2 linked regions of the Ketobacter sp. MCCC 1A13808 genome follow. The protein of the gene in region 1 interacts with the protein of each later gene in a pairwise test. Links are inferred from orthologs where the notes say so. Each region holds a gene or a part of one and is shown in the gene's direction. Other genes may lie near its edges.

What was found. The genes of interacting proteins can lie anywhere in the genome.
Region 2: the proteins of FT643_RS07305 (region 1) and FT643_RS23720 interact in binary tests that used the Escherichia coli proteins (3 or more experiments, as listed by UniProt). The link is inferred for Ketobacter sp. MCCC 1A13808 from one-to-one orthologs.

Annotation. Positions count from the first base shown.
Region 1 is NZ_VRKW01000003.1:100,256-104,564, reverse strand. What follows is about bases 471-3,388. They hold FT643_RS07305 (TonB-dependent siderophore receptor), read left to right. Parts: upstream 471-828; coding sequence 829-2,949; downstream 2,950-3,388. Other genes in these bases: FT643_RS07300 (heme oxygenase-like domain-containing protein), read left to right, coding at 3,258-3,388. Also shown: FT643_RS07310 (PA4780 family RIO1-like protein kinase), read right to left, coding at 1-352; more of FT643_RS07300, read left to right, coding at 3,389-3,773; FT643_RS07295 (ATP-binding protein), read left to right, coding at 3,786-4,309. UniProt on the Escherichia coli protein: Involved in the uptake of iron in complex with ferrichrome, a hydroxamate-type siderophore. Binds and transports ferrichrome-iron across the outer membrane.
Region 2 is NZ_VRKW01000010.1:111,729-116,065, forward strand. The notes cover bases 983-3,928. They hold FT643_RS23720 (energy transducer TonB), read left to right. Parts: upstream 983-2,067; coding sequence 2,068-2,790; downstream 2,791-3,928. Other genes in these bases: FT643_RS17030 (hypothetical protein), read left to right, coding at 1,269-1,841; FT643_RS23940 (MotA/TolQ/ExbB proton channel family protein), read left to right, coding at 2,819-3,553; FT643_RS17045 (ExbD/TolR family protein), read left to right, coding at 3,555-3,928. Outside these bases: FT643_RS17020 (URC4/urg3 family protein), read left to right, coding at 1-216; upp (uracil phosphoribosyltransferase), read left to right, coding at 275-910; more of FT643_RS17045, read left to right, coding at 3,929-3,968; FT643_RS17050 (hypothetical protein), read right to left, coding at 4,291-4,337. UniProt on the Escherichia coli protein: Interacts with outer membrane receptor proteins that carry out high-affinity binding and energy dependent uptake into the periplasmic space of specific substrates such as cobalamin, and various iron compounds (such as iron dicitrate, enterochelin, aerobactin, etc.).

The DNA of each region.
Region 1 (4,309 bases):
CACCGTCAAAACAACCGTAGGTCTCCGGGACACGCACCTGCGCAGCGGCCAATCGGGATAGCGCGTCGATTTCAGCATTTTGCCAAATCTCTTCCTGCTGCTTGCGGCCATAGCTCGAATTCTTACCCATCGCTCGCGCCTGACGTCCACTGCGAACTCTACGACCTTCCTGATATTGCGCGGCTTTTTTAAAACTTCGCTTGGCTGCATCTTTATAGACCTTGGCACAACGAATCTGGTCGCCACAACGGACAATAAAAATATCGGCTTCTTTGCCGCTCATTAGACGACTGATAACCTCATCTATAACACCATCATCGGCGAGGGGCTGTAAGCGTTTAGGAATTTTCACAAGCGGTCTGATTTGATTGGTCGGCGATCAACGAACGTATCGGGAATGTGCTGAATGTAATTGTGTATTTTGATCAAGAAAATTTCTTCTCCGGCAGAGGAACGAATTTAGGCATGTTTCGGCTATCGATGGGTCGGCAGGCAGTCCATTCGTTAGCTTTCAGGTATATCAGATAGCGGTCTTAACGCCACCACGAGCACAATCCTGCCTCTTGCAACATTCAAACCACCCATTTTCGATATTGTATGCGATACCACAGGCATGGCAAGTGCTCACACCCACAGCTGATGTATTGCCCGCAATTAGGGCGTGAATATTTTCGCTCCCGACGCCGCAAAGCACGCCGGGCACCTTACTATCAAGATGAACAATAAGTATAATCATTAGTATTTACATCTAACCGGATAGCGTTTGCTGCCAACACCAGCATTAACGCAACCAACCGAAGCACAGCTAAACCACTTAGGATTTTAAGTATGACTCATCGTAATACCCGGATTGTTACGGCATGGACGCGGTGGCAGCTTACTACTTCCACTCTTCTGTGTTGCTCTACACTGGTCGCGACGCCTCTCAGCGTGAACGCAGAAGAAACCCAGGACCAGGAGGAGAAAGGCGAATACCGCCTCGCACCGATTATTGTGGATGCGAAGGCCCTGGCCGATGATGACGCCAATTCCACTGTTGCCAAGGAGCTGTGGGTGGGCGGTAAGGTCGCAACCAGCCTGCTCGACACACCGGCTTCAGTCACGGTCATCACCGAAAAAGAGATTGCCCAACGCAACGCCAACAACACCGAGGAGGTTCTGCAGTATACGCCAGGCATTCTGACCGATTACTACGGCACAGACGACCGCAACGACTATTTCAAGATACGCGGATTCCAAGCCACCACTTACCGCGACGGGCTCACACTGGGCTCAATGCGCGGGGTTCGCGAAGACGCCTACGCTTATGAACGCGTCGAGGTGCTACGCGGTGCCAACTCCACCCTGTTCGGCGCAGCGGATCCGGGCGGCTCCGTCAATTTTGTCAGCAAACGGCCAAAATTCGACAGCTTTGGCCAAGGTTATCTGACCTACGGTTCCTTTGATCATATTGAAGCCGGCATTGACGTGGGTGACATGCTCAACGAGGATGAAACACTGGCTTACCGCTTCACCGGCAAGATCAAGGAAAGCGAACGCGAATACGATTATTCCAAGGATGACGACCAATTAGTAATGGGCGGCCTGACCTGGGAACCCACTGCTTATACCTCCGCTACCTTAATCCTGGACTACCTCAAGCAAGACAACACCCCTAACAGCGGCGGTTATCCACTGGACCGGGAATACGATCGCAGCCGCTTCTACGGTGAACCGGATTTCAACAAACACAACGTTGAACGCAGCAGTGTCACCGGCCAGATCAGCCATGATTTTGACAACGGATTGGTCCTGCGCGGGAATCTGCGTTACAGCGATCTGACCGACGACTTCGGTTACGTATATCTGTACGACTATAAAGGCCGGCCTGGCACAGAGGTTGACCGCTACTATTTCGGTACCGACAGTGCCGCCGATGAGCTAATCGGCAACGTCATGCTGCAATACGATGCCCGCTTTGATCGCATCGACAGCAGTACTCTGGTGGGGATCGAGTATCGGGATGCCTCAAGCGAGTCCAGCACCTTTTACGACACGACAACGAGAATCGACCTCGCCAACCCGGTTTACACGGGAGCACCGGCAAATCTGAATTACCAACTCGGGAACGATCAGGACTACAAAACCAAGTCCGTCTTCCTGCAACAGAACCTGTCGTTCTACGAAAAATACATTGTCACCGTGGGTGTGCGTAACGACGCCATGGATCTTTCCAACACGGACCTTTCCGGTTTCACTGAAGCCGATGATTTCTCGGAAACCTCGTTCCGCGGCGCGCTGACTTATAAGGTAAGCGACCAGGTGTCCACCTATATCAGCTGGGTCGAATCGGTTGCGCCACCCACAATCGGTGTTGAACCCGAACGGGGCGAGCAAATTGAGCTGGGAGCGAAGTATGCGCCAGCAAATATGAACGCCATATTCTCGGCAGCGCTTTACGACCTGACTAAGAAAGATGTCACCATTGCTGTGGTGCAGCCCAGTGGCATCATCGAGCAGGAAACCCTGGGTGAGACCCGCGTGCGGGGTCTTGATCTGGAGGCCAAGGCCGAGCTGAGTGACCAACTCAGCTTGATTGGTGGCTATTCTTACATGGATTCTGAAGTCGTACGCGGCACCACCCGAAGCGCGATCGAGGGCAATGATTTCGTAGCGGCACCGGAACACACCGCTTCGCTCTGGAGCTATTATTCGCTACCGGACATGGGTATGAGTTTTGGACTGGGTGCCCGCTATGTAGGCGTCTATTACTTTGACGCTGCCAACTTGAGCGACAGCAATGCAGCAACACTTTTTGATGCCGCCTTTAGCTACCAGATCACGAAAGCAGCCGATCTTAGTATCAATGTCAGAAACCTGTTTGACGAGCAGCATGTAGTGGGTTCCGGCACCGCGGATTATTACAATCCAGGACGCGAAGCCATGGCCACTCTGAGTTACAACTGGTAGACAAGTCCCCCCGCAATGTATCTGATCGGTTATTGACCGCTCAGATACATTCGTCACTTAACCTTACTTACCGATTAATCTATTATCCAATCCCGCCCCCCTGAAACGTCGCGTCTACCACAGGCAGACCCGGGGCATCCGACTGATCAAAATACAACCAAATCATCTAAAAATCTTTTGATCCACACGCTATCGCGCGTGCTATTATGCCCGATTCGCCCAGCGGCTTAACACGCCAGGATGGATTAGGAAAATATAATGGACAGACCGGTTGGACCCGACGACTTACAGGAGCCATGACTCAAGAGATGAGCCAATTTCGTCAACTGTTAAAACAATCGATTGCCGGCCCCCATAAACGCTTGGAAGATCTGGCGGTAATGAAGGTCTATTCCAATGGCAATGCCTCTCTGGATCAGTACCTCGCCGTTACAGAAGGGTTGTATGAATTTTGGATAAACCACCAACCGCGCACTGATCGCCTGCCAAATCGGTTTCACCAGTTTTATAGCAGATACCTTTCCGCCCTGGAGCAGGATGTCGGTGAACGTCGCACTGCACACGCAAAGACCCCGGTTAATGAGATCGCTTTTTTCTACGTTCTGCTAGGCTCCGGATTAGGCGCCCGGATTATACGCCAGCGTTATCAGGACAATACCCTGCCCCAGAAAAACATTGATCATCTTGCTCAAAATAGTGCTCCGCTTTGGAAAACGTTTATAGCCGAACAACTGAATACTGTGCCTGAAAGCGAGCACGGGGCCATAACCGGTGAAGCTCACCATCTATTTACCACCCTATATAATAATATCGTAACTATCTGACTGGACTTAGCTATGACTTTAGACGTCGACAAGTTGGCATTCGAACATTGCGAAGACGAACCCATCCACATTCCTGAGTCTATCCAGAGCTACGGCTATCTGTTCGCCATTAATCAAGAAAACCACAGAATCGAGATCATAAGTGAAAATGTGATCGACCTGTTCAATCTACAGGGGGATATAGTCGGAACGGACTTTTTCGCACTGCTGGATGAAGACCAGGAAGGTGTGGATTTTATTCTTGAAACATACCAGCGGGCTAGAAACCGCAAAACACGCCTGCCCATAAAAATAAAATTCAAAGAAACACTTATCCGTCAGCTGTCTGACCGGGATTTCTTCGCTGTTATCTACAACAGTGCGGACCGCCTTATAATCGAGTTGGAACCGGCCGCCAAATTCCGCAAAGCCTACACCGCAGAACATTACATAAAAATCTATGCCATGAGTATCGCGCCCAAGTTTAAGGCGTTTGACTCTCTGAATGAAATGGCACAGGAAATTGTTGAAACGATCAAATACATCACCGATATGGA
Region 2 (4,337 bases), on another replicon or contig:
GATGAAGCCATTATCGAATGGCGCGCACTCACGGTTGCGCTGATTGACCGGCTGGCACCGCTGGTGCGAAAGCGATTGGGAAAAGCTGAACAGGAGATGCCGTTAGCCTGCATTCTGGAAGGAGGCACCTGGGCAGCCGGACGGCAAATTGCAAAGTCACTGCGCGAGGGAGGCCCACCGCCGCTTAATATCGAAAGTGACGGCACCGTTTTTTAATACGGTTTTAGGTCCCGACTTTCTACACCCAGTATTTTTACGGACGAAGGAAAATAATATGAGCCAAGCCGAAGTTCACCACATCAACCACCCACTGATCCAGCATAAACTGACACTGATGCGGGAAAAAGACCGCAGCACCAGCAGCTTCCGTCGGCTGTTACATGAAATCAGTATGCTGATGGCCTACGAAGTTACTCGGGACATGCCAACTCAACTGATTGATATTGAAACGCCTCTGGAAACCATGCAAAGCCCGGTGATCGATGGTAAGAAAACCGTTTTTGTCAGCATACTGCGGGCGGGCAATGGTTTTCTGGATGGCATGTTAAGTGTCGTTCCCGGGGCGCGGGTGGGCCATGTAGGCTTATATCGTGATCCAAAAACGCTGGGCGCGGTGGAATACTATTTCAAAATGCCGCACAGCATGCACGAACGGGACGCCGTGGTTCTGGATCCCATGCTGGCCACCGGCAACTCCGCCGTGGCTGCCGTCGATCGGCTAAAAGAAACCAATCCGAAATCGATCCGCTTTGTTTGCCTTCTGGCTGCGCCGGAAGGAATAAAAAATTTTCATGAAGCACATCCGGATGTACCTATATACACCGCAGCCATCGATCGCGGCTTAAACGATCACGGTTATATTTTACCGGGGCTGGGCGACGCGGGGGACCGTATGTTCGGCACCAAGTAAAGCACCGGCTAAATGAGTTGTCATCATCAACCAAAGAATCAGGTGATGATGACAAGCTCATAGGCCTGTCCGTTTGCAAGCTTGAATTTATCCAACGCTACACCAATTATTTCAACTCTGTTACTGAATTCACTGACAGAAACCACCTTACTGTTTAAGGCGCGGTATACATCTAGCCACTAAATTCAATACGGGGGCGTTGCGTGGTGCCACCGTGCTATCCAAAGCTCGTCAGCACGTTAAAGTCTGGAAACCCCGACAAAAAATACTACATAATTAAAAGCAAACCAGGGATGGGGTTAATGTTGGCTTGACCAAGGCACCCCAAAAGGAATTCAATTATTTTTATGGAGTGAAAATGTTTAACTATCTTTTAATTTTTTTGTTTATCAGCACGTTCTTTTTAATAAATGCCGGCGCAAAAGAAAGGGACATTTCCACTGGTCGAAAAACACCGATGCTAATGAAATATGGCGAAGCAGTGAGAGCATCCGTTGCCGACGCTTATGTATATGCGCTAAGCAACAAATACAATAGAAACGTTCAATTAGGCAGTGAAGAATTCATTGAGATGCTATCGTCTCGGCCACTATGTAATTCAACCGACTCTCGCCTAGTATCAAAAAAAATGTTAAACCAACAGTGCTTGGTGATCGATTTTCCAGTCAATGCTGCGTGCAAAGATATAGACGGCTGCATTGAATTAAGAGTGCATAAAAGCGTTTATCTTGACAAAGAGTTGAATGCCTTACTCTACAGTGCCGTACGCAACCCATGTGAGCATATTCCAATAAATACCCGCTTTCATTGGACCAGTCTTTTTTATCCAAACTGGGTTTCATATGGGAATTTAAACTGTAAAAAAGATCGGTTACCGTACTCAACAGCGTATATCACCTATGGCGACACTCGGGTTGAGTTAGAGTTATAACCGTGCGAAAAGGCCGCAACCCTGGGTTAGCTCTCCTCAGGTCGCGTATGCGGGTCCACCTTGCTATGCCCCCCCCACCTCCTCTCATCAAACTACCTGACGGGTTACGTTTTTTATACAGTACTGCTCACCTACCCACTAGAGATGCGAACAATTATCATTTATAATCCGCGCCCTAAAGACCTCATTCACGCTTTTTAACCGCATTTTTCAACAGGAATTTTTCGTGGACAACCGATGGAGTAACTGGCTAATTCTGGTGCTGGTGTTTCTTGCCCACGGCGCAGCGTTGGGCGCAGCAGCACTGTGGCCGTCAGATTCTCCGCCTCAGGTCATACCACCCACTATAAGCGGCGTAATCGTACAGGCTCCGGCGGCAGAGGTGGTTCAGGCTCCGGCTGCGCAAAAAGTCAAACCTAAGCCTAAGCCCGAACCCAAACCCAAACCCAAGCCGAAGCCAAAACCGAAGCCCAAGCCCAAGCCAAAACCGAAGCCAAAACCGCAGCCCGTGGTTGCACCGCCAGAGCCACCGCCGCCGGAACCAGAGCCCGAACCCATCGCCGAGCCGGTGGAAGACGTAACCGAAGCGGAAGAGACGCCACCGGCGCCGCCTCCGGCACCCAATATTGATAGCGAAAAGCCGAACACAAGCAAAGGTGCGCCGGTAACCCCTCCCCGGGTTGATGCTCAGCACCATCACAATCCGGCTCCGGCTTATCCTTCCTCATCAAGACGCAGAGGGGAAGAAGGCGAAGTATTGCTGGAGTTATTAATATTGCCCGACGGCACAGTGGCTGACGTCACCATCAAGGAATCCAGCGGCTACCCCAGATTAGATCGGTCGGCCGTAAAAGCAGTGAAAAGCTGGCGCTACACACCAGCGAAGAAAGGCGATCAAGCCATCGAGTTTCGTTATTTACAGCCGGTTAAATTTTCCTTGCGGGGCTAACCAGCAAATTACATAAGAGGTATAAAATATGGAATCCAGTCCTTACGGCATGGCCGCACTCTGGCAACAGGGTGATATCGTAATCAAAACCGTTGCTGTCATGTTGCTGGCGATGTCGATCATCTCCTGGTATGTAATTGTCGTTCGCAGCATCGGATTACTACGCTTACGACGCATTGAACGAAGCACTCATAATTTCTGGCACGCTCGCAGCCTGGGTGAAGGAATTCAACTGATCAGCAGTGGCCGATACCAGAACCCATTCAAAAAGCTGGTAGAAGACGGGCAAATGTCTCGCGACCATCACAGTCAGCACCACAACGATTTGCACGGCCAGCTACCACTGACCGAGTGGCTGACCGCCAGTTTACGTGGCTCCATAGATGAGAGCACCGAACGCTTGCAGAAAGGTTTATCCGTTCTCGCTTCCGTCGGCAGTACCGCGCCGTTTGTGGGTTTATTCGGTACCGTTTGGGGCATCTATCACGCGCTGGTGGGAATTGGCGTATCCGGCCAAGCCAGCATTGATAAAGTAGCCGGCCCGGTGGGCGAAGCGCTTATCATGACGGCCTTCGGTTTGGCGGTCGCAATCCCCGCGGTCTTGGGATACAACGCGCTGCAGCGCAACAACAAGCTTTTGTTGGGTAAGATCAACCGGTTTGCACATCAGTTACACGCGTTCTTTCTGACAGGATCTCCGATGTCGAAAAAGAACACATCGGACAAAGTGCTTCCGCTCACTCCGCGAAAAGAGGGTCACTAACATGGCTTTCGGCGGCGGACTAGATGACAACGAAGAAGTCATGAGCGAGATTAATATGACCCCCCTGGTGGACGTCATGTTGGTACTGCTAATCATCTTCATAATTACCGTTCCGGTACTGACTCACTCGGTCAAAGTGGACCTGCCCCAGGCAGACAACACACCCAACGAAATCAAGCCGGAAACGGTCAGTATCGCCGTGACCGACGACCGCAAGATTCACTGGAACGAAGATGTTGTGAATTTTGAAGAGTTAGAGCAACGCCTGGCGGCAGCGGCCCAGCAAACCAAGCAACCGGAAATTCACCTGCGGGGCGATAAAACCGTGCCCTATGAAAATGTGGTGCAGGTGATGGCCGCTATCCAACGCGCAGGAATCGATAAGCTAGGGTTTGTGACGGAACCTGCCCAATAAGGGCAGGAAGCGCGCCGCTCCCGCCAAAGGGGTCAGAAACCCAACAAATATAATTGATGATATTCATCATTGGCATTGGCCTCCTTGATTTACTAAGGAGTACTTTGCGATGAGCGCAAAAATTGGGAACACTTTATTGGAACTGGAAGAAAAAAGGCCGCATCCATCCGGGGTAAATATGAAAGTCTTAATGAAGGTTCTGACTGCACCTATGGCGAGCGTTTGAACGTCACCGGAAACGCACGATATAACTTCTGAACTGCTGTAAACTGAAAAGCCCCACTGCGAAAGCGGGGCTTTTTATTGCGCCGGATAATCCGCTTTACTGCTGTACCACTTGGTCTGCTGAGGACGCCTTGCCTGTTGCCT